One region of the Roseomonas gilardii genome, then DNA from elsewhere that is predicted to be linked to it. Evidence: predicted binding sites of a transcription regulator. Region 1 holds the regulator's gene; each other region holds the start of a gene.

The links. The regulator HrcA, encoded in region 1, represses chaperone genes, less so after heat shock. The targets are predictions, from matches to a motif close to GTTNGCACTCNCNNNNNGNGAGTGCNAAC.
Region 2: a site for HrcA is predicted at 5,543-5,571, ahead of groES (co-chaperone GroES). Genes of this name have one in related genera too.
Region 3: a site for HrcA is predicted at 6,883-6,911, ahead of RGI145_RS07525 (DUF1178 family protein). Genes of this name have one in related genera too.

The regions. Positions count from the first base shown of each region.
Region 1 covers NZ_CP015583.1:3,578,662-3,588,122, reverse strand. Annotated here, with positions in the region: gene kdgT (2-keto-3-deoxygluconate transporter) at 1-154, shown strand, start outside; gene RGI145_RS16335 (SDR family oxidoreductase) at 276-1,007, shown strand; gene hrcA (heat-inducible transcriptional repressor HrcA) at 1,395-2,441, opposite strand; gene aspT (aspartate-alanine antiporter) at 2,972-4,663, shown strand; gene RGI145_RS16320 (bifunctional aspartate transaminase/aspartate 4-decarboxylase) at 4,706-6,445, shown strand; gene RGI145_RS16315 (putative bifunctional diguanylate cyclase/phosphodiesterase) at 6,917-8,887, opposite strand; gene RGI145_RS16310 (heme NO-binding domain-containing protein) at 8,880-9,458, opposite strand.
Region 2 covers NZ_CP015583.1:2,494,705-2,504,165, reverse strand. Annotated here, with positions in the region: gene RGI145_RS11470 (ATP-dependent DNA helicase) at 1-421, shown strand, start outside; gene RGI145_RS11465 (tellurite resistance TerB family protein) at 541-984, shown strand; gene RGI145_RS11460 (hypothetical protein) at 1,096-1,644, shown strand; gene RGI145_RS11455 (DUF1835 domain-containing protein) at 1,651-3,093, opposite strand; gene RGI145_RS11450 (cold-shock protein) at 3,187-3,414, opposite strand; gene groL (chaperonin GroEL) at 3,495-5,132, opposite strand; gene groES (co-chaperone GroES) at 5,187-5,474, opposite strand; gene RGI145_RS11435 (usg protein) at 5,737-6,012, shown strand; gene RGI145_RS25980 (glycoside hydrolase family 15 protein) at 5,999-7,072, opposite strand; gene RGI145_RS25975 (glycoside hydrolase family 15 protein) at 7,053-7,931, opposite strand; gene RGI145_RS11420 (SDR family oxidoreductase) at 7,942-8,973, opposite strand; gene RGI145_RS11415 (AEC family transporter) at 9,116-9,461, opposite strand, start outside.
Region 3 covers NZ_CP015583.1:1,659,732-1,669,192, forward strand. Annotated here, with positions in the region: gene bcsA (UDP-forming cellulose synthase catalytic subunit) at 1-833, shown strand, start outside; gene RGI145_RS07505 (cellulose biosynthesis protein BcsC) at 833-4,609, shown strand; gene RGI145_RS07510 (methyltransferase domain-containing protein) at 4,627-5,535, opposite strand; gene RGI145_RS07515 (ComF family protein) at 5,682-6,530, shown strand; gene grxC (glutaredoxin 3) at 6,571-6,828, shown strand; gene RGI145_RS07525 (DUF1178 family protein) at 7,011-7,511, shown strand; gene RGI145_RS07530 (PAS domain S-box protein) at 7,581-9,461, shown strand, end outside.

The DNA of each region.
Region 1 (9,461 bases):
CGCCACGGTGCTGGTGGCGATCTGCATCATCGTCACCTCCCTGGTGGTGCCGATCATCACCGGCCTCTGGTACCGACGGTTCGGCCAGGGCATGGCGGAGCGGGCGCGGGCGGACGATCCGATGCCCGCACTGCACATGCATCCGGCGGACTGAGCGCGGCCGCCCTTCGCCCCGGCATGACCCCCGCGAGGGCCATGCCATGAAAGAGACGGGAGCCCGCCCCACGCCGCCGAAAGGCGGGCGGGCTCCGAAGCACCCGAGCGGGAGACGACACATGACCCTCAGTCTGGACGGCAGGATTGCCGTGATCACCGGCGCGGCGCAGGGCATCGGCCGCGCCACGGCGGAACTCTTCGCCCGCGCGGGCGCGAAGGTCGTCGCCACCGATGTCAACGCGGCGAGGCTGGAGGAGCTGGAAGGCCCCGGCATCGAGCGCCGCGTGCTGAACGTGCTCGACGATGCCGCCGTGCGTCAGGCCATGGCCGAGATCGGCCGCGTGGACGTGCTGTTCAATTGCGCCGGCGTCGTGCATGGCGGCACGATCCTGGAGATGCCGGACGCGGATCTCGACTTCGCCCTGGACCTGAACGTGAAGGCCCTGGTCCGCACCAGCCGTGCCGTGCTGCCGGGCATGCTGGAGCGCGGCGACGGCTGCATCATCAACATGTCCTCGGTGGCCTCCAGCGTGAAGGGCGTGCCCAACCGCTTCGCCTACCAGACCAGCAAGGCCGCCGTGGTCGGCCTCACCAAGTCCATCGCCGCCGACTATGTGACGCGTGGCATCCGCTGCAACGCCATCTGCCCCGGCACGGTGGAAAGCCCCTCGCTGCAGCAGCGCCTCGCCGCCGGGGGCGACTACGAGGGGGCCCGCGCCGCCTTCATCGCCCGTCAGCCGATCGGCCGGATCGGCCAGCCCGAGGAGATCGCCGACCTCGCCCTCTATCTGGCCACCGCCACCTACACCACCGGCCAGATCCACGTCATCGACGGCGGCTGGACGATGTAGGATCGGCGGCGCGTCACTTCGGGCGTTGCGCTTCCCGGGGGAAAGGCGCTGCCTTTCGCCCCGGACCCCCTATCCGCCAGGACCCTGCGGGCCCTGGACCCCGTTCGTTGGTGTTTGTTGCGGCTGGATCGCGTCGGAGAGCCATGCTCTCCGGCGACTGCCGGTGCCGCCAGCGCGGAAATGGTGATTTTCTTCTTCGGGGGCCCCGCTGATCCACCTGTTCCCAGGGATCGGGCCGCAGCCTGACGGTCATCACAGGCGCCAACTCAAGCCCGGGGTCCGGGGACCGGCTTCGGTCCCCGGCGGAGTGGGGGCCGGGGGCGAGGCGGAGCCTTGCCCCCGGGGCTGGACGCAGGCACTCGGGGCAGAGGGCCGGGCCGGATCCCTTCAGCCCAGCAGGCGCCCGATCACGCCGGCGGTGTAGTCCACCACCGGGATGATCCGGCGGTAGTTGATCCGCGTTGGTCCGACCACGCCGACCGCGCCGACGATGCGCTCCTGGGAGTTGCGGAAGGGCGCCACGATCATCGAGACACCGGAGGCATCGAAGAGCCCGCTTTCCGCGCCGATGAAGATCTGCACGCCCTCGCCGCGCTGCACCAGCTCCAGCAGGCGCAGCATGGTTTCCTGCGCCTCCAACTGGTCGAACAGTGCCTGGATTTCCCCGATCTTCTGCGTCTGGTCCAGGTTCTCCAGCAGCCGTGACTGCCCGCGCAGGATCAGGGAGCCGCCGCCGCCGCCGGACCAGATGCCGAGGCCGGATTCGACCACCTGCGCCGTCAGCTCGTCGAGCGCGCTGCGGTTCGCCGTGATCTCGCGGTTCACCTCTTCGCGCGTTTCGTCCAGCGTGCGGCCGTTCAGCCGGTGGTTCAGGTAGTTGGTCGCCTGGGTGAGCGAGCCGGTCGGCAGGCCGGCCGGCACCTCGATCACCCGGTTCTCCACCTGCCCGTTCTCGCTCACCAGGATCACCAGCGCCCGGCCGGGGCCCAGCGCCACGAACTCGATATGCCGCACCGGGCTGTTGGTCTTGGGCGCGACGACCAGACCCGCCGCCCCGGCCAAGCCGGACAGCATCCGCCCCGCCTCGCCCAGCGTGTCGTGCAGCGAGCGTCCGGAGGCGGCACAGCGCGCGGTGATGGCCTCACGCTCCTGCTCGGTCAGTTGGCCGAATTCCAGAAGGCCGTCCACGAAGAGGCGCAGGCCCCGTTCGGTGGGCAGCCGCCCGGCGCTGGTATGCGGGGCGAAGAGCAGGCCGGCCTCTTCCAGATCCGCCATCACGTTGCGGATGGTGGCCGGGGAGAGGGCATGCGGCAGGCGGCGCGACAGGGTGCGCGAGCCCACCGGCTCCCCGGTTTCCACGTAGAGTTCCACGATCTGGCGCAGGACCGCGGCCCCGCGGCCATCCAGCGCCTTTTCGAGATTGCTTGAGATCATGCCTTCCAGGTCCCGGTACGCCCGGCTCGCGGTGGACATGTCCCAGCAGGCAGCAAGAAGTGTTCCAGCACGTCAGGGAAGGTAGGTTTGCCCCCCCGCCGGGTCAATCGCTGCCTCCACCTGATTGAAGCGCGGCGGGTTCGTCCGGGCTCGCTGGGATTTGACCTGTTGCCGGAACGATTGCGCGCTGCTGGGCTCGTGGCGTCAATACGTTGCTTTCCAACCGGAAATACCGGCGTCGCCAGGACCGCGCGGAGGCCGGCCCGCCGGGGCAGGGACCCGCCACACGGCCCGGACACCGGGAGGTGAGTTGGCGGGCGTCGCGATGCCCTCATGATCCGCCCAGCCAGGTCGCGGAACGAGCTCCCGAGCCCGCCGCCCGGCTTGTGCCGCCGGCGGGAGACGGCGTGGCGTGCGGTGCTCTCCTTTCCGGTGCCCATCCGGGCACCGGCCCTTCCCGTGGCCGGCAAGGATCATCCCCGGGGATGGCCCTGTCCCGAGACCAGATCCAGGCCAGGAGCCCTGAGCCGATGTGGACATGGTTCGTCGAAACGCTCCGGACCTATCCGGAGATCGCCGTCTTCCTTTCCCTGGCGATCGGCTACTATGTCGGGGCGTTCAGCATCCGGGGCATCGGCCTCGGCGCCGTCACCGCGACGCTGCTCGCCGCGATCCTGATCGGCCAGCTCGGCATCACCGTCTCGGCCAATGTGAAGTCCATCTTCTTCCTGCTGTTCCTTTTCGCCATCGGCTATGGCGTCGGGCCGCAATTCGTCCGTGGCATCGCCAAGGATGGCGTGCCGCAGGCGGTCTTCTCGGCCGTGGTCTGCCTGCTCTGCCTCGGCGCCGCCTGGCTCGCCGCCCGCATCGCCGGTTACGACCTGGGTTTCGCCGCGGGGCTCTTCGCCGGTTCGCAGACCATCTCCGCTTCGCTCGGCCTCGCCACGGACGCGGTGAACCGGCTGGGCCTGCCGCCGGAACAGACCAGGCCGCTGCTGGATGCCATGCCGGTCGCCTATGCCGTCACCTATATCTACGGCACCATCGGCTCCGCCCTGATCCTGGCGCTGCTGGGACCGAAGCTGCTGGGCTTCGACCTGGAGGCCGCCTGCAAGGCCTATGAGGCCCGCATGGGCGGCAGGCCGGAGCCTGGCGGAGAGGGCAGCGCCTGGCACCACTTCGTGCTGCGCGCCTATCGCCTGGAGCCGGGCATGCCGGTGGTCGGAAGGACCGCCGCCGAGGCCGAGGCCAGCTATCCCCAGGCCCGCCTCTTCGTGGAACGCCTGCGCCGTGACGGGAAGATCCTGGAGGCCAAGGGGGGCACGGTGCTGCAGGCGGGCGACGTCGTCGCCGTGTCCGGGCCGCGCGGCGTGCTGGTCGATCTCCTCGGCCACCGGGCCACGGAGGTGGACGATCCGGAACTGCTGAGCATCCCGATGGAGGGCGTGGACGTCCTCGTCACGCGGAAGGCGGTGGACAACAAGACCCTGGCGGAACTCAGCCACGAGCCCCCGGCGCATGGCGTCTTCCTGCGCCGCATCCGCCGCGGTGCCACCGGCACCGAGATCCCGATCCTCCCCGCCACGCGGATCCATCGCGGCGACGTCCTGACGCTGGTCGGCCGCACCCAGGAGATCGCGGCCTCGGCCCAGGCCCTCGGCCATGCCGACCAGCGCGGCAACGCCACGGATGTCGCCTTCATCGGCGCCGCCATCGTCCTCGGCACCCTGGCCGGCGCGCTGGTCTGGCGCGTCGGCGCCGTGCCGCTCACCCTTTCCACCGCCGGGGGGGCGCTGATTTCCGGCCTGTTCTTCGGCTGGCTCCGCTCGATCCATCCGACCTTCGGCCGCATTCCGCCCGCCACGGTCTGGTTCATGAACTCGGTCGGGCTGAACGTCTTCATCGCCGTGGTGGGCATCAGCGCCGGCCCCGGCTTCGTCGCCGGCGTGCGGGAGCTGGGGATCAGCCTCTTCCTCTGGGGCATCTTCGCCACCTCGGTGCCGCTGATCCTGGCGCTCTATATCGGCAAGTACGTCTTCCGCTTCGACGACGCGCTGGTCCTCGGCTGCTGCGCCGGGGCGCGCACCACCACCGCCGCGCTCGGCATGATCACCGACCGCGCGAAGAGCCAGATCCCGGCCCTCGGCTACACCGTCACCTATGCCGTCGGGAACACGCTGCTGACCATCTGGGGCATGGTCATCATCATGCTGCTCGCCTGACGCCCCCGCACCCCATCCTCCTTGCCCGTCAGGGGACATCCCATGGCCCAGATCGACTATGCCCGCCTCGCGCAGCTCAGCCCCTTCGAGCTGAAGGACACGCTGATCGGCCTCGCTTCCAGCCAGGCCAGCCGCACCATGCTCAATGCCGGGCGCGGCAACCCGAACTTCCTCGCCACCCTGCCGCGACAGGCCTTCTTCGCCCTGGGCCGCTTCGCGGTGGAGGAATCGGAGATGTCCTTCTCCTACATGCCCGAGGGCGTGGGCGGCCTGCCGCATCTGGAGGGCATCACCGCCCGCTTCGAGAGCTTCGTCGCCCGCCACCACGACGATCCGGGCACCGCCTTCCTGCGCCGCGCCGTTTCTTATGTGCGCGACCAGATCGGCTTGCCGGAGCCGGAATTCGTCCACGAGATCACGGAGGCCATTCTCGGCTGCGAATACCCCGTGCCGCCGCGCATGCTGAAACTGACCGAGAAGGTGGTGCGCGAATACATCGTGAAGGAGATGGTGGGCGGCCTGCTTTCCTCCGCCGATGTCGATCTCTTCGCGGTGGAAGGCGGCACCGCCGCCATGACCTATATCTTCAATTCGCTGCGCGAGAACCGGCTGATCGCGCCCGGCGACAAGGTCGCCATCGGCATGCCGGTCTTCACCCCCTATATCGAGATTCCGGAGCTCGCCGACTATCAGCTCGTCGAGGTGCCGGTGAATGCCGATCCGGAGATGGGCTGGCAGTTCCCGCAGGCGGAGCTGGACAAGCTCGCCGATCCGGCTGTGAAGGTCTTCTTCGTCACCAATCCCAGCAACCCGCCCTCGGTGAAGATCGATGCGAAGGGGCTGGAGGCCATCGCCGCCATTGTCGCGGAGAAGCGGCCGGACCTGATTATCCTCACCGACGATGTCTATGGCACCTTCGCCGACGATTTCGAATCCCTCTTCGCCCGATGCCCGCGCAACACCGCGCTGGTCTATTCCTTCTCCAAGTATTTCGGCGCCACCGGCTGGCGGCTGGGCGTGATCGCCATGCACCGCGACAACATGCTGGACCGCGCCCTGGCCGGGTTGCCGGAGGAGGACAGGAAGGCGCTCGACGAGCGCTACCGCAGCCTCACCCCGGAGCCGCGCAAGCTCGCCTTTCTCGACCGGCTGGTGGCGGACAGCCGCAGCGTCGCGCTGAACCACACGGCGGGGCTTTCCACCCCACAGCAGGTGCAGATGCTGCTTTTCTCGCTTTTCGCGCTGATGGACGGCAAGGACAGCTACAAGGCCGCGCTGAAGAAGGTCATCCGCAGCCGCAAGAAGGCGCTCTATCGTGAACTCGGCGTGCCGATCGACGACGATGTCAATTCGGTGGACTACTACACGTTGATCGACCTGGAGAGGGTGACGCTCGGACTCTATGGCCGCGACTTCGCGGACTGGGTGCGGGACACGCAGAACCCGACCGAGATCCTGTTCCGCGTCGCCGCCGAGACCGGCATCGTCCTGCTGCCCGGCAAGGGCTTCGGCGCTCCGCATCCCTCGGGCCGTGCCTCCCTGGCCAATCTGAACGAGTACCAGTACGCCGCCATCGGCCGGTCGCTGCGCGGCCTCGCGGCCGAAATGCACGAGGCCTTCCTGAAATCCGGTGGACGGCGCGAGGCCGCCCCCCAGGTCGCCCCCCAGGTCGCCCCCCAGGTCGCCCCCCAGGTCGCCCCCCTGGCCGCTCCGATCGCCGGGACCCGGACATCCCAGGAGGAAGGCGGAAAGCAGGGAGGGGTGGCCAAAGGTTCCGGCTGACACGGCCTCATGCCGTGTTGCCGGGAGCCGGAAGGCCCCGGCGATGGCATGGACCCTTTCCGGCGCGAGGCCGCCCTACCAGTGCCCCCCGATCCGTCGGCGGGACGCGTGGCCCGGGGGAAGGCTCCGCCTTGCCCCCGATACCCCCATCCGCCAGGACGCTGCGCGCCCTGGACCCCATTCGTTGGCTCGTGCTGACGCCGGATCGCGCCGGAGAGCATGGCTCTCCGGCGACGGCCGTCGCCACGCGAGCGGACAGGGTGTTCTTCCTCTTTTCCGGTGCTGTCGTATCCGTCCGTGCCGAAGGATCGGCGTTTCAGGCTGACGGTTGCCGCCAGTGCCAGCTCACCGGGTCCAGGGCGCGCAGCGTCCTGGCGGAGAGGGGGTTCCGGGGGAGAGGCGGAGCCTTTCCCCCGGGGCTGGCCGGGGCGCGCGGCGCGCTCCGTAGGGAGGTGCGTTCCGCCGGTTGGATCAGACCCCGCCCGGCATGGCCGCCCGGTTCCGCCCATGCTGCCGGGAGTGGCTTTCCCACATCTCCCGCGCTCCGATCTCCCGCAGCATCCGGGGGATCATCGCCGGGATATCGCCGCCGGACATGGGCCTGCTGTAGAGGTAGCCCTGTGCGTACTGCACGCCCATTGCCCGCAGCGCCTCTTCCTCGGCCTCCGTCTCGATGCCCTCGGCCACGAGTTCCAGCCCCAGGGTTCGCCCCAGGGCGCAGATCGTGCCGGTGATCGCGCACTTGTCCGACAGCGCGTTGATATCGGTGACGAAGCTGCGGTCGATCTTCAGGATGTCCACCGGCAGCCGCCGCAGATAGCTCAGCGAGGAATAGCCCGTCCCGAAATCGTCCAGCGCCACGCGGACCCCGAGCGCGCGCACCGCGTTCAGGCTTTCCAGCGCCATGTCCAGGTCCTCGACCAGCACCGTCTCGGTGACTTCGACCTTCAGGCAGGAGGCCGGCAGCCCATGCCGCCTCAGCGCCGTCGCGAGGTCGCGGGGCAGATGCGGGTCGGCGATCTGCGCGGCGGCGAGGTTCACGCTCATGGTCGCCCGCCCGTCCACCAGCCCCTGCCGGCGCCACTCGGCCAGCCGGGCCAGCGCCTGTTCCAGGATCTGCGCGCCGAGTGCGGCGATCAGCCCGGTCCGCTCGGCGACGGGGATGAACTCCGCCGGCGACACGGCCGTGCCATCCTCCGCCCGCATCCGCGCCAGTGCCTCGAACCCGGCCAGGGTTCCATCGAGGAGGTGGATGAGCGGCTGGAAGAAGGCTTCCACCCGGGTATGGTCCAGTGCCTCGCGCAGCCGCACCTCGTCGGCCAGGTCCTTCTCGCTCTGCCGGCGCTGCGCCGGATCGTAAACGGCGATGCGTTCGCGCCGCCGCCCCTCGCGCGCATGCCGCAACGCGGTCCAGGCGGCGGAGAGGATGGCATCCGCCTCGTGGCCTGTCATGTCCCGCAGCGGCACCACTCCGGCCCGGGGGGAAAGCCAGCGCCTCTCGGCGCCGCCCGGCTGGATCGGCTCCTCGCAGAGCCGGGTCAGGATCGTCTCCGTCAGCGCCAGTGCTTCCGTCGCGCCGCCGGGCAGGATCACGCCCACGGACTTGCCGGGCAGCAGCGCCATCGGCACGGCCAGCGGCAGGCACTGTGTGAGCCGTTGCAGCAGGAGGCGGAGGAATTCCCGGGTCTGTGCCGGTGCCAGGGCCTCCGCCAGTTGCGCCTGCCCGTCGAAGCCCAGCAGCACGAGCGTGGCATCCCGCCCCTCCTCCTGCATCTCGGCGAGGCGGTCGAGCAGGAACTGCTCGTTGGGCTGGCCCGTCGCGGGGTCGAGGTGCCGCCGCAGGGTGATGTCCGTCTGGGTGCCGGCCAGCATCAGAGGCTCGCCGCGCTGGTCGCGGCGGCAGACGCCGCGGCAGAGCATCCAGCGGGAGGTGCCGTCGGCGGAGCGCATGCGGTACTCGGCCTCCACATGCGGCAAGAGCCCTTCGAGGTGGCGGCGGATCGCATCGTGCAGCCCGGCCCGGTCATGGCTGTGCACATGGTCGAACCAGACGGAGACGGAATTGCCCTCCGTGGGCAGCCCGGCCAGCCCGCTGATGGCCAGCCAGCGCGCCGAGAGGGCCAGTGTCTGCCCCGCGATGTCCCAGACCCAGACCCCGTCATTGGAGCCTTCCAGGATGAGGCTGAGCTGCGCGGTCCGCTGCGCCACCAGATGCTCCAGGTTCTCCTGGACCTCCCGCTGGGCGGCGAGGGCGCGGCGCACGTTGTCCAGCAGGAAGTTGACCATCATGGACAGCTTCTGGACCGAGACTTCTTCGGACTCGCAACTCACATGGAGGTCGAAATTGCCGTCCACCGTGAGCGAGAGCTGGTCCGCGATATGCGAGACATCCGCCGCGAGGGTTTCGGTGTCGCGGGATGCAGCCTCCGGCCGGCTATTCATGGGCGGTGGCCATCATGGGGAAGGAGAGGCGGAAGACGCATCCCGAGCCGCCGTCGCGGTGCTGGCAGCGCAGTTCGGTCAGGGTCAGCGTCTCTCCGAATTCCCGCGCCGCGCCATGCGCCAGGGCCTGGTAGAGGTCGCAGAGCTGGCTGGGGGACTGGTAGGACACGACGAGGTCGCCGCGCTCGCCATCCTCGATGTGGAACTTGTCCTTGACGTCGCGCCGCTCCTCCGGGCTGCGCAGACCGGCGGCGATGCTGACATGGATGGCGGCCTGCCGCCGCAGGAAGCCCCGTGCCCCGCCCGGCAGGGAGAAGAAGCCGGGGAACAGCGTCTTCGCCCGTTCCAGGAAGGCCGTGGCATAGGCTTCGATCAGCGCGGGCCGGCTCAGGCCCGTGGTCGCGATGGCCGCTTCCAGCAGGTGCTCGAACTCGCCATCCGCGTAGTTGCGGTCGATCCGGAACCTGGTGTCGGGGGGAAGGTTCGCCAGGACGAGTGTGTCCCGCAGCAGGGTTTCCCCGCCTTTTTCATGCAGGAGGTCCACTAGGACGGATTGTATCAGGCCGATCAAGCA
Region 2 (9,461 bases), 1.1 Mb from region 1:
TTACGCCCAGCATGTGGACGCGATGGATAACTCCACCCTGGTCGATGTCTTCCGCGCCGAGGAGGATTCCTGCCTGCTCGGCACCGACGCCCTGCGCGACGGTGTGGACGTCCCCGGACGCTCCCTGCGCCTTCTGGTCTTCGACCGCGTGCCCTGGCCGCGCCCCACCATCCTGCACCGAGAGCGCCGCCTGCACCTGTCCGGCGGCCGGCCGAAGGAATGGGACGATGCCGTCGCCCGCCACCGCTTGCGCCAGGCCTTTGGCCGCCTCGTCCGCCGCGCCGATGACCGGGGCGTCTTCGTGCTGCTCGACTCGCGGGCGCCCTCGCGCCTCCTCGCGGGCCTGCCGGACGGCGTCGTGACCCACCGCGTCGGCCTGGCCGAAGCCACCCGCCGGACCCGCGAATTCCTGGTAGGATGAGGCCCGGAAGAGGTGCCGGCCACGGCTTTCCGCATGGCTCGCGACCCCTTGATGCGGCTGGCATTGACGGGACGTGCCTCAGGCTGCGAGACGATCCGGCTATAGGAGCCTCAACGGACATGCCCCTCGACATGAGTTCATTCCAGGCAACCCCCGTCCGTCTCTCGGCCCAGGAGGCCCTGGTCGGCGCCATGGTGGTGATGAGCGCCTGCGACGGCCACATGACCGACGCCGAACTCGCCACCATGTCGCGCCTGGTCAAGGAACTGCCGGTCTTCAGCGACTTCCACGTCAGCGGCATCGAGACCGTCACCGAGATCGTGCTGAACCTGCTCGGTGACACGGATGGGCTGGACGAGGTGGTCGCGCTGATCCGCGACGCCCTGCCGCAGCGCCTGCGCGAGACCGCCTATCTCCTCGCCTGCGAGATCGTCGCCGCCGATGGCGACGCCACCCAGGACGAGTTGCGCTTCCTGCAGGACTTCCGCATCGGCCTGGACATCGACCGCCTCGTGGCCGGCGCCATCGAGCGCGCCGCCAAGGCCCGCTACCAGGTCATCTGACCCCCCCCGCCCCGCGGATACCCATAGGCGGGGCGCCGGAATGCCGGTTCCCCGCAACGGTTGCCTGGCAAAGGACGTTTGCCTTCCGTCCAAGCGCGGGAGAGCAGAACCATGAGCGAGTCATCCGCCACGCCGGCCCAGCCCACGATCCTGGCCAGCTTCCGCGACAAGGAGGCGGTCGAGGCAGCCCTCTCCTATCTGGAGGGCGAGGCCATCCCCCGTGCCCAGATCTCCGTGCGCCATGCCGATCCCGCGCCGCCGCCGACGCCGGCTGAGGCCCCATCGCCCGCTCCACAGAGCGAGACCATGCCCGAGGACAGCGGCGACGAGCCGCTGCGCGAGGACGAGCACCGCAACCTCCGCACCATGCGCAACAGCATGGCCGCCGCCGCGGCCGGTCTGGCGGCGGCGGGCGTGGTCGTGGCCACCGGGGGCGCCGCCGCCCCGGCGGTCGGCGCGGCCATCGCAGCCGGGGCAGGGGCGGGCGGACTCAGCGAGCTGGCCTCCCAGGCCAGCGGCACGGAAGGCACCGCCACCACCGAGCATGCCGAAGCCATCGTCGTGGTGAAGCCCGCCAACGTGGATCAGGCGGAACGCGCCCGCAGCATCCTGAACCGGGCCGCCGCCCTCAGGGTCTGGGAGGAAGCCCCTTCCGCCTGAGGCAGCTCACGCAGTCCCGGAGAGCCGGTCTTCCATGAGCCTGACGGAAGACGAGCAGTCATCCCACCGCCAGACGGCTTCGGCCCCCCCGATCGGCACACCACCGACCCACCGGGCCGGGGGCGCCAGCGACATCCAGTCCACGCCCCTGGCCAGCACGGCGCGCCCCAATGGCGTGATGGCAAGTTGCTCCTGGGGCCATCCTTCCTTGCCATCGCGGAAACTGCCGAGGAAGACCGGTTGCCTCACGCGGCGCATTCGCTCCACCGTGTCGTGGATCATTAGGTCCGTCATCCAGGGCAGTGGTTCCCGCTCCAGCATCAGCCGCTCGAACACCTGGCCTACCGACTGCGGTTCCTCCGCCAGAAGTTGCAGGATCAGCCTCTCCGTCAAGCTCAGCCCATCCTCGACCCAGGGCAGTTCCCGGCAGTGCCGCAGCACCGCCCGGCCGAGTTGCGGAATGCCCGCAGTCCCCGCCCTGCCCAGATCGGCCAGCCTCCCCGGCGCCGGCTGACGCAAGGCGTCCCAAACCATCCGTCCCGAATGCAGGGCCTCCTCGGGAACGGAGACGCGCTTCTCCCACAACAGACGTAGCGCCTCCGGTGGCAACTGGCCCAACCCGATGAAGCGCGCCGCGCCCGGGTAACGGGCAGGGGAAACCAGTTCCAGGCATGCCGGCGCCGCTCCGGCGAAATGCGCGAGGCAGCGCGCCAGGATCAACTGGTCGTAGGTGTCGTGTTCGAACCAGAGCACGATCCGCTGGTAGCGTACCGGCGCATCAGCCAACGCCTCCTCCGCCTGTCGCAATTTTGTTGTGATATCATTCCGGTTCATGCCGGTGCCTGCACCGTAGGAGCGCGCCAGGAACTCCGCCCGCTGCTCCAGCCAGTCCGGTCCGGGCAGGACCGGCCCCTGGCAGAAGGGATCGGAGTATTCCAGGAAGTCTCCGGCGAAGCCGGCCTCCCACAGTGCCGGTCCGATATCGCTGCCGCAGCGGAAGTGTAGAGTCGGCATGTCGCGGTCCGGCGCATCGCCGCCGCGCCGGATGCTCGCCCAACTGCGCTCCATGGCCTCGATATGTGCTTTCAGCCGGGGCCAGCTCGGCAAGCCGAGTTCTCGCGCGATGACAAGCTGTGCCTCGCTCAGCCGCGTCATCGCGGCGGCGCCATCCGCCACGGCACTTGGGTGGTGCAGGCGGAAACGTTGCCATGCCCCGGCCTCACCGCCCCGCAACTGCCGCAGCAGCTCCCTGGCGCGCTTTCGCTGCTGTTCAAGGTTCAGCCGGAATGGCATCGCGGGGCGCGGACCGCCGGACGCAGGCGTGGAGACCGATGGATCGGACAAGGGAGGCCCCTTCCTCAAGCCTGTGTCCGCCAGCCAGGCAGGAAAGGGTGAAAAAGACGTGACGCCACCTTCTGCGAGCGTGGGCGCAGCCCTTTCCGCGGACACGGAGGCTCCGATCAAGCCCGGGAGCAAGGAAACCAGAGCCCCAGAGACCGGTCAAGAACACCACTGCCGCGATGGGGCAGCGGCGAACCGAGGCTAGCGTTCCGCCTGGTCCAACATCAGGCCGATCGCGACTGCCCCCCGACGGCCATCGCGGTCCTCCACAACGAAGGACAGGCGTTGCCCCTTCTCCAGCTCATCCAGCGCGGCCGCCCGCAGCGCCGTGGCATGCACCATCACATCCGGCCCGCCGTCATCGGCCTGGATGAAGCCATAGCCCTTGGCCGGTTGATACCAGATCACTCGCCCCGTCAGCCTTTCCACTGTCGGTCCTCCCTGCCCGCAAAAGGAAAAGGGGCGGCCCTTGCGGACCGCCCCCTTCCCGAACCCCGATCCGGTAAGGATCAGAAGTCCATGTCACCCATGCCGCCCGGAGGACCGCCCGCGGGGGCCTTCTTCTCAGGCTTCTCGGCGATCATCGCCTCGGTGGTGATCAGCAGCGCGGCCACGGAAGCGGCGTCCTGCAGCGCGGTGCGCACGACCTTGGTCGGGTCCACGATGCCGGCGGCGATCAGCTGCTTGTACTCGCCGGTCTGCGCGTCATAGCCGTAGTCGTAGCTGTCGGTCTTGCGCAGCACGTCGCCCGCGACCACCGCGCCGTCCTGGCCGGCATTCTCGGCGATCTGACGCAGCGGCACCTGGATCGCGCGGCGCACGATCTCGACGCCCACGCGCTGGTCGTCGTTGTCCACCGTCACGTTCGCCAGCTTGGCGGTCGCACGGGCCAGGGCAACACCGCCGCCCGGCACGATGCCTTCCTCGACCGCGGCGCGGGTCGCATGCAGCGCGTCATCGACGCGGTCCTTGCGCTCCTTCACCTCGACCTCGGTGGAACCACCGACGCGGATCACGGCCACGCCGCCCGCCAGCTTCGCCAGGCGCTCCTGCAGCTTCTCGCGGTCGTAGTCCGAGGTGGTCTCCTCGATCTGCGCCTTGATCTGCTCCACGCGGCCCTGGATGTCCTCCTTGGAGCCGGCGCCGTCGACGATCGTGGTGTTCTCCTTCTCGATGCGGACCGTCTTGGCCTTACCGAGCATGTCGAGCGTCACGTTCTCGAGCTTGATGCCGAGATCCTCGGACACGACCTGACCGCCGGTCAGGATCGCGATGTCCTCGAGCATCGCCTTGCGGCGATCGCCGAAGCCCGGGGCCTTCACGGCGGCGATCTTCAGGCCACCGCGCAGCTTGTTGACGACCAGGGTGGCCAGGGCCTCGCCCTCGACATCCTCGGCCACGATGATCAGCGGACGGCCGGACTGCACCACGGCCTCCAGCAGCGGCAGCATCGGCTGCAGCTGGGACAGCTTCTTCTCGTGGATCAGGATGTAGGGGTTATCCAGCTCCGCGATCATCTTCTCCGCATTCGTGATGAAATACGGGGAGACATAGCCACGGTCGAACTGCATGCCCTCGACGACGTCGAGCTCGGTCTGGATGCCCTTGGCTTCCTCGACCGTGATCACGCCCTCGTTGCCGACCTTCTCCATCGCCTGGGCGATCATCTCGCCGATCTCGGACTCGCCGTTGGCGGACAGCGTGCCGACCTGGGCGACCTCGGCAGAGGTGGTGATCTTGCGCGAGTTGGACTTCAGGTCCTCGACGACGATCGCCACGGCCTTGTCGATGCCGCGCTTCAGGTCCATCGGGTTCAGGCCGGCGGCCACGGACTTCGCGCCCTCGCGGACGATCGCCTGCGCCAGCACGGTCGCGGTGGTGGTGCCGTCACCGGCCAGGTCGTTCTGCTTGGAAGCGACCTCGCGCACCATCTGCGCGCCCATGTTCTCGAACTTGTCGGCCAGCTCGATTTCCTTGGCGACCGTCACACCGTCCTTGGTGATGCGGGGCGCGCCGAAGGACTTGTCGATCACGACGTTGCGGCCCTTGGGGCCCAGCGTGACCTTCACGGCATCGGCGAGAATGTCGACGCCGCGCAGCATGCGGTCGCGGGCGTTCTGGCCGAACTTGACGTCTTTAGCAGCCATCTTGCTCTACCTCTGTATCTGAATGGGGAAGGGAAGCGACGAAGGCGTGCGGCGTCAGCCGATCACACCCATGATGTCGGACTCCTTCATGATCAGGAGATCCTCACCGTTCAGCTTCACCTCGGTGCCCGACCACTTGCCGAACAGGATGCGGTCGCCGGCCTTGACGTCGAGAGGGCGGACCTCACCCTTGTCGCTCACCGTGCCGGTGCCGACGGAGACGATCTCGCCTTCCTGCGGCTTCTCCTTGGCGGTGTCGGGGATGATGATGCCGCCAGCGCTCTTCTCGTCAGCCGTGACGCGGCGAACGAGGACGCGGTCGTGCAGAGGGCGGAAGTTCATCAGGAACGCTCCTAAGCCTTTGGAAACCGTGGTCTCGGATTCATAAGCTCCGCCGGGATACGGGCGCTGTTAGCACTCGCCCCCGCCGAGTGCCAGCGATCTAGGGCCGCACCCCACCCGCCGTCAAGGTGTTCGGCAGCAATTCCGGCGAATGAGTGCTAATCGATTGATAAGAGCGGATTTTTTCTTGATCCCGCCAGCACCTTCCATGGCAGGATGATGACAGCCGCGATCAGCCGCGGCCTGAGGAGAGATGCTTCGCATGATCCTGCGAGAGATCGGGAACCTCGTGCGCTTCCCGGAACCCCGCGTCACCACCGCCGAGCTGCTCTATCGCCTGCCCGATCATCCCGCCGTGCTGCAGAGCTTCGTCTGGCAGAAACTCGACCACGCCCCCGGCTTCCCGGAACTGCACCGCTTCATCGACTTCTGGCAGCGGGAGATCGAGGGGCCGCTGCATTCGGTGCGCGTCGCCTCGGCGGCGCTCTGGCGTCCCGCCGAGTTCCGCTATGTCGATGGCCAGTTCACTCTGCACTAGCCGCCTTGCGGCGGGCCCGGGCGGGTCGCATCCCCCCGGGCGGCTCCGACCTGTCCGCGGAACTACTCCTGGCACCGGGCGCCAGCGGCGATGAGCGGCCCGCCTTGCCGCCATCGCCGGCGCCCCGGCCGCCATCGGGCTGCCCGTTCAGCGTATAGGCCGTGTTGACCAGGGCGATGTGGGAGAAGGCCTGGGGGAAGTTGCCGATCAGGCGACGTGCCTTCGGGTCGTACTCCTCCGACAGCAGGCCGACATCGTTGCGCAGGTCCAGCAGCCGCTCGAACAGCTCCAGCGCCTCGCGCCGGCGCCCGGTCCGGTCATAGGCATTGGCCAGCCAGAAGGAGCAGGCGAGGAAGACCCCTTCGTCACCGGGCAATCCGTCCCGCGTTTCCTGGGTGGCGTAGCGCAGCAGGAATCCATCCCGCAGCAGCCGCTTCTCCACCGCCGCGATGGTGCCGAGCACGCGCGGGTCGTCATAGGGCAGGAATCCCACCGCCGGCAGCAGCAACAGGTTCGCATCCAGGTCCCCCGAACCATAGGCGCGGGTGAAGCTGCCCAGTTCCGTGTCGAAGCCCCGCCGGCAAACATCCTCGTGGATCTTTTGCCGCAGCGCCTGCCACCGCTTCAGCGGGCCGCGCAGGCCGAAGCGCTCGATGCTGCGCACCGCCCGGTCCACCGCCGCCCAGGCCGCGACCTTGGAAAAGGTGAACTGCTCCGGCCCGCTGCGGACCTCCCACATGCCCTCGTCCGGCTGCTTCCAGACCTTCGCCAGATGATCGGTCAGCGCACGCTGCAGCGACCAGGCCTGCCGGTCGAAGGGCATCCCGTGCCGCTGCGCCAGGTAGAGCGTGCTCGCCACCTCGCCGAAGACATCGAGCTGCAACTGCCGGTAGGCCGCGTTGCCCAGGCGCACCGGCCGCGAATCCTCATAGCCCGGCAGCCAGTCCGCCTCGCATTCGGTCAGGCGGCGCTCGCCCGCCAGCCCGTACATGATCTGGATCTGGTCCGGGCTCCCCGCCACGGCACGGACCAGATCCAGATCATGTACGGGCTGCGGCATCCTCCACATAGCCGGCGCGGAGCAGCGCCATCAGCGTCAGGGTCGAATCGCGCAGCCAGCAGAAGCGGTAGTCCCAGTTCCGCGACCCCCCCAGCTTCTCCGGCAGGGAGGTGGTGGGCGCCGCCACGATGCCGCCCGTGGGGCGGTAGGTGAGGGCCTTCAGCGTCACCACGGAACGGCGCACCGCCTCCGTCCAAGGACCGGCCTCGGCGCAACGGCTGGCCCATTGCCGCCAGCCGGTCTCCGTCTCGGCCAGCCGCTCCTCCGCGACCTGGGGCGGCGGGGCGGGCAGATGCGAGGCGCCATAGGAGAGCACGAAGGGAATGCTCTCCCCCGCCTTCACCACGAAGCGAGAGACGCTGCGCATGTCCTCGCCGCGCACCGGCACGCCGGCCCGCATCACCACGAGGTCCGGCCCCGCCACCGCCCGGATGCCCGTGCCGTCCGGCAGCCGCGACACCCAGGGAATGACGCGCCCGTTGTCGAAGCGCAGCACCAGCTCCCCCCGCATGGCGACCTCGCCGCGCAGCCCGGTGACGACCCGCACCAGGTTCGAGACGCCGTCGTCGCGCACGTTCATGAAGTCAGTGAGGCGGACGGCGCCACTGCCGGTGCGGAACTCCGTGTCAAGCACCAGCGTGCCGTCGCGATAGGCACGCCGGATGCGGGGCCGCTCGCCGCCCTCCCAGTCCGGTGCGATCCGCCAGCGCCCATGCTCCGGCGTGCCGAGCAGCGCGGCGAAGACCGCATCGGAATCGAAGCGCGGCCAGCAGAGCCAATCGATCGACCCGTCGTGCCCCACCAGCGCCGCCGTCGCCAGATCGCCGATCAGCGCGTAGTCCTCGATCCTTCCGGGCATGATGGCGCGGTCAGGTCCCGATCCGGTGCCGTGCTCCGGATCGCCGCCCCGCCATCCAGGCCAGCGCCGGCAAGGCGAGGACTGCCCCCCCGATCACCGCCCGCAGCAGGGTGGGCTCGATCGCATGCACCCGGCTGGATGCACGGCTGCTGAAGCGCCCCCGGGTCCGGTGCGGCCCAGCCACCGGCCGGAACAGGTTGTCCTGCCGGCCGGCTGGCAGGGCCTCGCCGGTCAACTGGCTGGAATAGCCTTGCCGCGCCAGGATGCGGTCCGCCAGCCCGGGCACCGCCATGCCGCCGAGGATCGCCTTCAGGGTCGGCCAGCCCAGCCACACCTCCCGCTTCGGCTGCACCGCCGCGGCGAAGATCGCCTCGCCGACGGCCTCCGGCTGGTGGATCGGCGGCACCGGCTGGGCACGCTCGCCCATGCGGTTGCGCGCCCATTCGAACTGCGGCGTGTTGACCGCCGGAAGCTGCACCATGGTCAGGCGGATGCGGCTGCGGTCGTGCAGCAACTCGACGCGCAGGGAATCCATGAATCCCCGCACCGCGAACTTGGCCGCGCAATAGGCGGATTGCAGCGGGATGGCGCGATAGGAGAGCGCGGAGCCGACCGCCACGATCACACCCTGGTCGCGCTGCCGCATCTGGCGCAGCGCCGCCATGGTCCCATGCACCTGGCCAAGATAGGTGACCTCGGTGACGCGGCGGAACTCCTCCGGCGACATCGCCGCGACGGGAGACATCACCGTCACCATCGCGTTGTTCACCCAGACGTCGATGCCGCCGAAGCTGCGGGCCACGCGCTCCGCCGCCTCCTCCACCGCCGCCGCGTCCGCCACGTCGAGCGGCAGCGTGATCACCCGCCGCGCGCCCGCCATCGCCACCTCGCGCCGGGCATCCTCCAGCCCCTCGGCCTCCCGCGCGATCAGGGCGATGTTCCAGCCGCGCCGGGCGAAGGCCAGGGCCGTCGCCCGCCCCACGCCCGCCGAAGCCCCCGTGATCACCACGCTCAGCGCGCCCGTCACCATCTCCCGCGCCATCGCGCCCCCCTTTCCATGCCGCCACCCGAGGGCCGCAAACTCACGGCCTGCGAACACATGGCCGGGTTCCGGGGTTGCGGGCCCGCCGCTGCACAGTCGCGGCATGATCCCGGCCGCAATGGGTGGGGGCGGGGCGGGGGCCTCAGTGCGGGTGGAACAGCGCGATCAGGACGCTCAGCGTGACCACCGACAGGGCCGAGGCCAGCAGCACCGTGGCGCCGGAACGGTCCATGCCGGTGGCATAGCGGCGCGCCAGGATGAAGGCCGTGGCCCCGGTCGGCATGGCGGCCGCCACCACCGCCACGGCGGTGCCGAGCGGCGGCAGCCGGAAGAACAGCGCCGCCCCCCAGACCGCCAGCGGCAGCACCAGCAACTTGATGGCCACACCCAGCACCGCGTCAGGCCAGTCGCGCCGCAGATTGAAGCTGGTGAGGCTCGCCCCCAGGCAGAACAGGGCCACCGGTGAGCCCGCCTGTCCCAGCAGGTGC
Region 3 (9,461 bases), 1.9 Mb from region 1:
TCCGGGCCTCGATCGACCCGGACAGCACGATCGACCTGTCGCGTTCCTACCGCTTCACCGCCCTGCCGAACCTCGCCTTCTTCGCGGGCTCCGGCTTCCCCTACACCAAGCTCGCGGATCTTTCCGACACAGCGCTGGTGCTGCCGGACCGCCCGACCTCGCTGGAACTCTCCAACGCCATGGGGCTGATCGGGCGTTTGGCGGCCAATACCGGCCTCCCGGCCCTGCGGCTGGCCATCGCCCATTCCGGCAGCCTGGAGAGCGTGGCGGACCGCAACCTGCTGGTGGTCGGCGCGCTCAACCGCGTGCCCGCCCTCTCGCGCCTGCTGCGGGACAGCCCGGTCCATCTGGAGGGCAACCGCCTTCAGGTCTCGCTGCCGGGGCCGCTGGAGAACTTCCGCAACTTCTTCCTGTCGGATGACCGGCTGCGCGACCGCACGCGGCTGAACGCCGTCGTGTCCGGCCCGGGGGATGGCCAGGGCATCATGATCGGTGCCGAGAGCCCGCTGCAATCGGGCCGGACCCTGGTGGCGGTCACCGGCACCACGCCGCAGGGCGTCGAGGCCATGCTGAACGCGCTGGGCGACCCGGACCAGTTGCCGCGCATCCAGGGCGATGTCGCCTGGCTGGCCGGCGGGCGGATCGAATCCTACCGCATCAGCCCGACCTATCCGGTGGGCAGCCTGCCGATCTGGCTCTGGCCGCAGCTCTATCTCGGCAACCGGCCCGACCTGGTTCTCCTGCTGGCGGCGGGCGCGGCGCTGCTGCTGGCCATCCCATCCTACTGGATCATCCGGCGGCGCGTCGCGGCCCGCCTCAGGGCCCAGATCTGATGCTGTTTCGTCGCTCCAGGCCGTACCTCGCGGCGCTGCTCCTCGCCTCCACGGCGCTGCCGGCGACGGCCTGGGCCGAGGACCGCGCGATCCAGGTCCTCCTCGACCAGGCGAACTACTGGCGCGGCCAGGGCCGGCCGGACCAGGTGGTCCGGACGCTGGAGCGCGTGCTGGCCGCCGATCCCGACAATGTCGCGGCACTGTCCGGCCTCGCCCAGGCCCAGGCGCAACAGGGCGACCGGGCCGCGGCGGACCGCACCCTGGCGCGGCTGCGGCAGGTCGCGCCCGGCAATGCCGTGGTGGGCAGCACCGAAACCCAGCTCCGCGGCGCCTCCGCCGACCCGGCACAGGTGGCCGAGGCGCGGCGGCTGGCGCAGGCGGGGCAGAACGCGGCGGCGGTGGCGCGCTACCGGCAGATCTTCGGCGGCGATACCCCGCCGGATGTCTTCGCGCAGGAATACTACCAGGCCCTGGCCGGGGCGCCCAACGGCTATGCCGAGGGCCGCGACGGGCTGAAGCGGCTGCTGGACCGCAATCCGGGCAACCGGACCCTGCAGCTCTCCTATGCCCAGACCCTGACTTGGCGCGAGGGCTCGCGCGCGGAGGGCGTCCGCCTGCTCCGGCAGCTTTCCCAGAGCCCGGACATGGCACAGCAGGCGCGGAACTCCTGGCGACAGGCGTTGAGCTGGGACGGCGCCAACGCCTCGGCCATCCCGGGGCTGGAAGCCTATCTGGAGCGCTATCCGGACGACCAGCAGGCGCAGCGGCAACTGGCCGAGGCCCGCAACCCCACCCGCACCCCACAGGATGAAGCCGGGGCGCAGCGCCAGGCGGGCTTCGAGGCGCTGAACGGCAACCGCATCGCCGCGGCGGAGACAGCCTTCCAGGCGGTGCTGCAACAGTCGCCCGAGGATTCCGACGCACTCGGCGGGCTGGGGCTGGTGCGGCTGCGCCAGGGCCGCAACAGCGAGGCGAAGACCCTGCTGGCCCGCGCCATCGCCGCTGATCCGCAGCAGGGGCGCCGAAAATGGGGACAGGCGCTGGATGGCGCCAGCTATGCCGGGGTGGTCAACACCGCGCGGTCACAGATCGCCCGGGGGCAGGTGCAGCAGGCCGAGGCGACGCTGGAGGCGGCGGTGCGCCAGGGCGGCGCGGAACAGGCCGATGCCCAGACGCTGCTAGGCGACATCCTGATGCGGCGGGGCGACGCGGCGGGGGCGGAGAGGCGCTACCGTGCCGCCCTGGGCCGCCGGCCCAATTTGCCCGGCGCCCTGTCCGGGCTCTACGAATCCCTGCAGTCCCAGGGCCGGATGGCGGAGGCGGAGGAGCTCGCGGCGCGGCAGGGAGGCACCTTCGCCAACAGCCTTGCGGCCTCGCGCGCCGAACAGATCCGGGCGGAGGCGCAGCGCAGCGCGGACCCGGCGCAGGCGGTGGCCCTGCTCCAGTCTGCCTATGCCTCCAACCCGGAGAATCCCTGGGTCCGGCTAGACCTCGCCCGCGCCATGGCGCGGCAGGGGCGGGGTGCGGAAGGGCGGGCTCTGATGCAGGAGCTGGTCCAGCGCAGCGCCAGTGCCGACAACCTCTACGCGGCGGCCCTCTTCGCGCAGGAGGAAGGCCGCGCCAGCGAGGCGGCTTCATTGATCGAGCGCATCCCGCTTCGCCTGCGTTCGGCCGATGCCAGCCGCCTCCTTCGTGCCACCGCCGTGCAGAGCGAGATCGCGGCCGCGGCGGAACCCGCGCGCTATGGACAATACGATCTCGCACGGCAGCGCCTGATGCAGATCGTCGCGCGCCCCGATCCCACGGGGGAGACCGCCGCCCAGGCGGTGCGCGCGCTGAACGCGGTGGGTGACACGCGCGGTGCCGTGGAGCTGGCCCGGATGGCCGTGGCGACCAACGGCAAGGCGGCGCCGGCCGGGCGCATCGCCCTGGCGGATGCGCTGCTCGATGCCGGGCAGGGGGCCGAGGCCGCCGCCCTGGCCGCCAGCCTGGCGGCGGACCCGCGCCTCACGGCGCAGGACCGGCAGCGCCTGGGCGGCTTGCAGACGGGGATCGCCATCCGCGAGAGCGACCGGCTCAACGAGGCGGGCGACCAGGCCGCGGCCTATGACCGGCTCGCCCCCGCGCTGAGTGCCAAGCCGCAGGACCCGGACGTGAACCTCGCCTTGGCGCGGCTCTACCAGGGGGCGCAGGACCCCGCGCGGGCGCAGGAAGTCGCCGAGGCGGTGCTGCGGCGTGATCCGCGCAACGCCGACGCCCGGCTGGCGGCCGCCAGCGCCGCCATCGCGCGGGGACAGACGCGCCGGGCCGAGGAGCTGCTCGCCGAGGGACGCACGCTGACGCCCAACGACCCCCGGGTCGCGGTGGTGGAGGCGCAGCTCGCCCGGGCCTCCGGCGACACCCGGCGCGCGCAGGCGGCGCTGCAACGGGCCGAGGAGCTCCGGCGGGCCCAGCTCAGCGGCACCCAGGCGGCGGTTCCGGTCCTGGCGGCGCAGCCGGCCACGATGCGGGGCCGGGGTACGGCGAATCCCTTCCAACAGGTGGCTCTGGCGGGCGGGGAGCCGGCCATCCTGGCCACGGCCGCACCGGCCGCGGCCAGCGACCCCCTGCTCGGCGACATCCAGCGCCAGCTCGCCGAGGTTCGGGAGGAATCCGCGCCGCGCATCGGGCCGAACTTCGCCGGGCGCTTCCGCTCCGGCAGCGGCGGCCTCGACCGGCTACAGGAATATTCCGGCGGGGCCGAGGCCTCGGCCGCGATGCCGGGGATCGGCGGGCGGATCGCCGCCCGCGCCCAGCTCTACAGCATCGATTCCGGCTCGATGGACCAGAGCACGGGCAACCTGCGCCGCTTCGGCACCAATCCGCTGGTGCTGCCGGGGGCCAGCGAGAGCGTCTCCGCCGCCACGGCGGCCCGGCTGGTGCCGAAGGACACCACGGCCTCCGGCGTCGCCCTCGGCCTCGCCTACACGCGGGGCGAAAGCCTGTCGCTCGATGTCGGCTCCACGCCGATCGGCTACCGCGTGCAGAACATGGTGGGCGGGCTGGAGCTCGCCCCTTCGCTGAACGGCAACCTGCGCCTGCGCCTGACCGGCGAGCGCCGGGCCATGACCGACAGCCTGCTCGCCTGGGCCGGGCAGCGCGACCCGGTCACCAGCCGGGTCTGGGGCGGCGTGGTGCGCAACACCGGGCGCGGCCAGTTCGAATGGAGCGCGGGCCGGGCGAATTTCTATGCCGGCGGCGGCTACTCGCAGGTCGAGGGCAAGGGGGTCGCGGACAACAACCGGATCGAGGCCGGGGCGGGCATGAGCTATGCCTTCTTCCGGCGGCCGGACGAGGAACTGACCAGCGGGCTCGACCTCGTCTATCTCTCCTACGACAAGAACCTCCGCTTCTTCACCCTGGGCCAAGGCGGCTATTTCAGCCCGCAGAACTATGTCGCGGCGAATATCCCGATCGACTACCGCGCCCGGATGGGGAACCTCTCCTACCATCTCGGCGGCCAGATCGGCCTCGCGCATTTCAAGGAGGATCGCTCTCCGCTCTTCCCCAACGACCCGGCCCTGCAGGCCCAGGCCGAGTCGCGGGCGGCGGCGGATTCCACGCAGAGCGCCTATTACAGCGGCCAGACGCAGACCAGCCTGGTTGGCGGCGTGCGGGCGGATGCGGAATACGCCATCACGCCGCAGTTCAAGGTCGGCGGGCTGCTCCGCTACGACCGCGCGGCGGACTGGAACGAGGTGCGCGCCATGCTCTTCGCGCGCTACCGCTTCGACTGAGCCGGATGGCGCCGGGGTCAGCGCCCCCGGGGGCCGGGCGGGGCTTCGCCCAGGCTCCGTTCCTCGGTGCCCAGCGCCTCCGCCAGTCGGACCGTGGCGCTGCCAGGCTGGGCGGGCTGCTGCTGGGTCGGAGCCGGCGCCCAGCCGGTCAGCGTCAGGAGGCGCAGGGTGACGGGCACCGGCTCATCCGGTGCTGCCCCCCCCGCCAACCGGGCCAGTGCCGCCGGGAACAGTGCGCGCGGCACCGGGCGCGAGTCCCGGGCCAGGACCGCGTTGGTTTCCCCGGCCGCACGCAGGTCGCGCAGCAGGGCGAGCGGCGAGCGATAGGCGAGGCGAAGGGTCTCCGCATCCGCCACCGGCAAGGCGAACCCCGCCCGCTGCAACAGGGCCGCGCCGTCCGAGACCTCCGGGAAGGGCGAGACACGCGGCGAGACGCCGCCACGCAGCGCCTCCTCCTCGGCGGCCAGGGACTCGCGCAGGTTCTGCAGGGTGCCCAGCGCCGGGACGCTGGCCAGGAAGAGTCCGTCCGGGCGCAGCGTGCGCCGGATCTGTACCAGGGCACCGGGAAGGTCGTTCACCCAGTGCAGCGACAGGCTGGCCACCACCAGGTCGAAGCTGTTCTCGGCGAAGGGCAGCCATTCCTCGTCCCCGGCGACCGGCAGGCCGCCAGCCTGCCGCGCCAGGGCCACGGACATGTCCATGGACACCACCTGTCCGACGCCGCGGGCGTGCAGCCGCGGCGCCACCACGCCCCGTCCGCCGAGGTCGAGGGCGCGGTCGAAGCGCAGCGTGAAGTCGTCCAGACGGTCCAGCAGCCGGTCGGCGGCTTCTTCCAGGATGGGGGCCACCCGACTCAGGCTTCCGGCGGAGCGGTCGCGGCGGAGGCGGTGGAGGTGGCGGTCGAAGACCTGATGCGGCGCGGACATGCAGCGGCAGATGGCGCGAAGCGGGCCGCGGCGCCAGGGGGTAGTGCCGGCTGCCGGCGCCGGACCGGCGGGAGCCAGGGGGTAGAACGGGTGGGTGTCCGGGAAGGGGCGGTGGCTGGAGCGGGGGCGAGGGGCATGAGGGGCGGATGGCGCGATGGCGCCGGGCGGGGTGGACGTTGAGCGGGATGGAAGCGGCGCCCGGCCCCTGGCGAAGCTGGGGCCGTCTCGCAGGCCGGGTGGGGGAGGGGCTGCTGGATGCGCTGCTGCCGCCCGGTTGCCTCACCTGCCGGGAGCCGGTGATGCGCCACGGCGCCTTCTGCCCCTCCTGCTTCCGGGATCTGCAACGGATCGGCGATCCGCTCTGCGACGGCTGCGGCGTGCCTTTCCTGCATGTGGAGCAGGGCGTGCCGGTCGGGGGGCGCCTCTTCTGCGCACCCTGCGCGGAACGGCCTTTCCCCTTCGCCCGGGCGCGCGCCGCTTTCGTCTATGGGGAGGTGCCGAAGCGCCTGATCCTGCCCTTCAAGCATGGCGACCGTCCCGATCTGGCGCGCCCGATCGCGCGCGCCATGGCGCTGGCGGGTCAGGAGCTGCTGGCGGAGGCCGGAATCCTGGTTCCGGTGCCGCTGCACTGGCGGCGCCTGCTGCGGCGCCGATACAACCAATCGGCCCTGCTGGCGCGTCATCTGGGGCGGCATGCCGCGAGGCCCTGGCTGCCCGACGGGCTGCGCCGGACCCGCGGCACGGCCTCCCTGGGTGGTCTTGGCGCGGCCGGACGGGTGATGGAGGTGGAAGGCGCCTTCCTGGTGACGCCCAGGGGGCGCCGCGCCATCGCCGGGCAGCGCGTGCTGCTGGTGGACGACGTGCTCACCAGCGGCGCGACCGCCGCCGCCTGCGCCCGCGCCCTGCTGGAGGCCGGGGCACGGGAGGTCGATGTGCTGGCGGCGGCCCGCGTGCTGCCCCGGGACTCGCCTGGTGCCGCGGATGGGGCCGGGTGACGGCTTGACCCGGAGGCTTGGCGGAACGAATTGAAGGGACATGGCCAAGGTCGAGATCTTCACCACCCCCTTCTGTCCCTATTGCGCGCGCGCGAAGACGCTGCTGACGCGCAAGGGCGTCGTTTTCGAGGAATCTGATGCGCCGCATGGGTCCCCGGCGCGCGAGGAAGCGGTCCGCCGGTCCGGCGGCCGCACCACGGTACCGCAGATCTTCATCGACGGAGAGGCGATCGGCGGCTGCGACGATCTCTTCGCGCTGGACCGCGCGGGCAAGCTGGACGGCCTGCTGGCGGCCTGACCCCCGCGCCCGGCGTGGCGTCCGCCGGGGGTTCCGGCGGGTGGGCATGGCCGTACTGGCACCCGGGAGGCCCCAGTGCCAAATAGGGGGCTGGACGGGTGTATGGCTTGCGGGACCGGAATGCTGGCGTCCCGGCCCCCATGGGGTGGCGTGGCGCTGACGGAGCCGAGAACAGGACAGGGATGATCCACTACCAGCTGCGTTGCGAAGGCGGCCACGAGTTCGATGGCTGGTTCAAGGACAGTGCCGGTTTCGAGAAACTCGCCAGGGCTGGCCTCGTGGAATGTCCGGTCTGCGGCGGGACACAGGTCCAGCGCGCGCTGATGGCGCCCGCGATCGCGAAGCCGCGGCCGGAGGCCGGCCCTGTGGCCGGTCCGGCCCTTCCCGATGCGGCGGCTCCCTCGCCGCCCGTGCCCGCCGCACCGGGCCCCGCGACCCAGCCCGTGGCAGCGGGGCCGATGCCCGCCCAGGTCATGGCGCTACTGCAGCGCATCCGCGCCGAGGTCGAGCGCAACTGCGACTATGTGGGCAGCGAATTCAGCGAGGAGGCGCGGCGGATGCAGGCGGGCGAGAGCGAGCGCCGGGGCATCTATGGCGAGGCCACGGATGCCGAGGCCGAGGCACTGCGCGACGAGGGCATCGAGATCGCCCGCATCCCCTGGGTGCCCCGGTCGGATGGGTGATGTCCTTTGCCGTGGCGGGGGCTACGTCAGGACGCCCTGCCACGGTGACGCGATCCGGCGTGCCGGCTGATGGAAAGGCTGGAGCGCTGGGAGCGCGACACCGGATCCGCCCTGGCCAGCGATTTTTCCGACCCTGGCCTGCCTTTCCTCGTCGTCGCCGGCTACAGCCCGGCGCCCATGGTGCTGACCGATCCGGCGCGCGCGGACAACCCGATCGTCTTCGCCAATGCCGCCTTCCTTCAGATGACGGGCTATGCCGGCTGGGAAGTGCTGGGCCGGAACTGCCGCTTCCTCCAGGGCCCCGCCACGGACCGCGCCACGGTGGCCGCCCTCCGGGACGCTCTGGAGGGCGCGCGCGACATCACCGTCGAGCTGCTGAACTACCGGCGGGACGGGACGCCCTTCCGCAACGAGGTCCGCATCGGCCCGCTGCGGGACGCGCAGGGCCAGGTCCGCTATTTCCTGGCCACGCTACACGACGTGACCGTGGCCCGCGACGTCATGCGGGTCGAGCGGGCGTTGCGCGTCAGCGAGGCGGGCGCGCGCCTCGCGGTGGAGGCGAGCGGCCTCGGCACCTGGGACCTCGACGTCGCCAGTGGCGTGCTGCACTGGAATGTCGCCTGCTGCGTCATGTTCGGCCTACCACCGGATGACGCGCGGTCCCTGACCTATGAGGACAGCTTCCTGGCCGCCCTGCACCCGCGCATGCGCGCGCGGGTCCGCAAGGAGATGGAGGACTCTTTCTCGCCCGCCGGCAGCGGGCGGCTGACTACGGAGTTCCGGATCGTCGGGCTGCTGGACCGCCGGGAGCGCTGGCTGTCGCTGACCGGACAGAGTTTCTTCGAGGAGGGACGCTGCGTCCGCTTCGTCGGCGTGGTGAGCGACACCACGGCGCGGAAGCGCGAGGAGGAGGCGCTGCTCCGCTCCCGCGAGAAGCTGGAGGCCAGGGTCGAGCAGAGCAGCCGGGACCTGCACCGCATCTGGCAGTACTCCCAGGACATCATGGTGGTGATCCGCCAGGGGGACCTGACGGCGGAGGCGGTGAACCCGGCCTGGGAACGCGTCCTGGGCTGGCCCGCCGAACCGCCCTCCGGGACCGGCATCCTGGGCTTCGTGCATCCGCAGGACTTGGCCCTGACCCGCGTCCAGCTCGCGCGCCTAGCGGATGGCCAGGGGGTCGAGCATTTCGAGAACCGCATCCGGCACCGGGACGGCTCCTACCGCCGGATCTCCTGGAACGTCGTGCCGGATGGCGAGTTCCTGCATGCGGTGGGCCGCGACGTGACGGTGGAGCGGCGGCAGGACGATATCCTCCGCCGCACGGAGGCGCAGCTCCGCCAGTCGCAGAAGATGGAGGCGATCGGCCAGCTCACCGGCGGCGTAGCGCATGATTTCAACAACCTGTTGCAGGTGGTGCTGGGCAATCTGGACATCCTGCAGCGCAGCCTGCCGGCCGAGGCGGGCCGGTTGCGGCGCTCGGCCGAGAATGCCGCGAGCGGTGCCCGCCGCGCGGCGGTGCTGACGCAGCGCCTCCTGGCCTTCTCCCGCCGCCAGCCCCTGGCACCGCGCGCCTTGCAGGTGAACGGGCTGGTGGAGGGGATGTCAGACCTGCTGGCCCGTACCCTGGGCGAGACCATCTCCATCCGCACCGCCCTGGCGCCGGATCTGTGGCGGGTCGAGGCTGATCCGGGGCAGTTGGAGAATGCGCTGCTGAACCTCGCGGTGAATGCGCGCGATGCCATGCCCGGCGGCGGCAGGCTGGCGATCGAGACGGAGAACCTGACCCTTACGGAAGCCATCACCCTGCGTGGCGAGGAGATGGGGCCGGGCCAGTATGTGGTGGTCAGCGTGACCGATACCGGCACGGGCATGGACCAGGAGGTGATCGGCCGGGTCTTCGAGCCCTTCTTCACCACCAAGCCGGTGGGGCAGGGGACGGGGCTGGGCCTG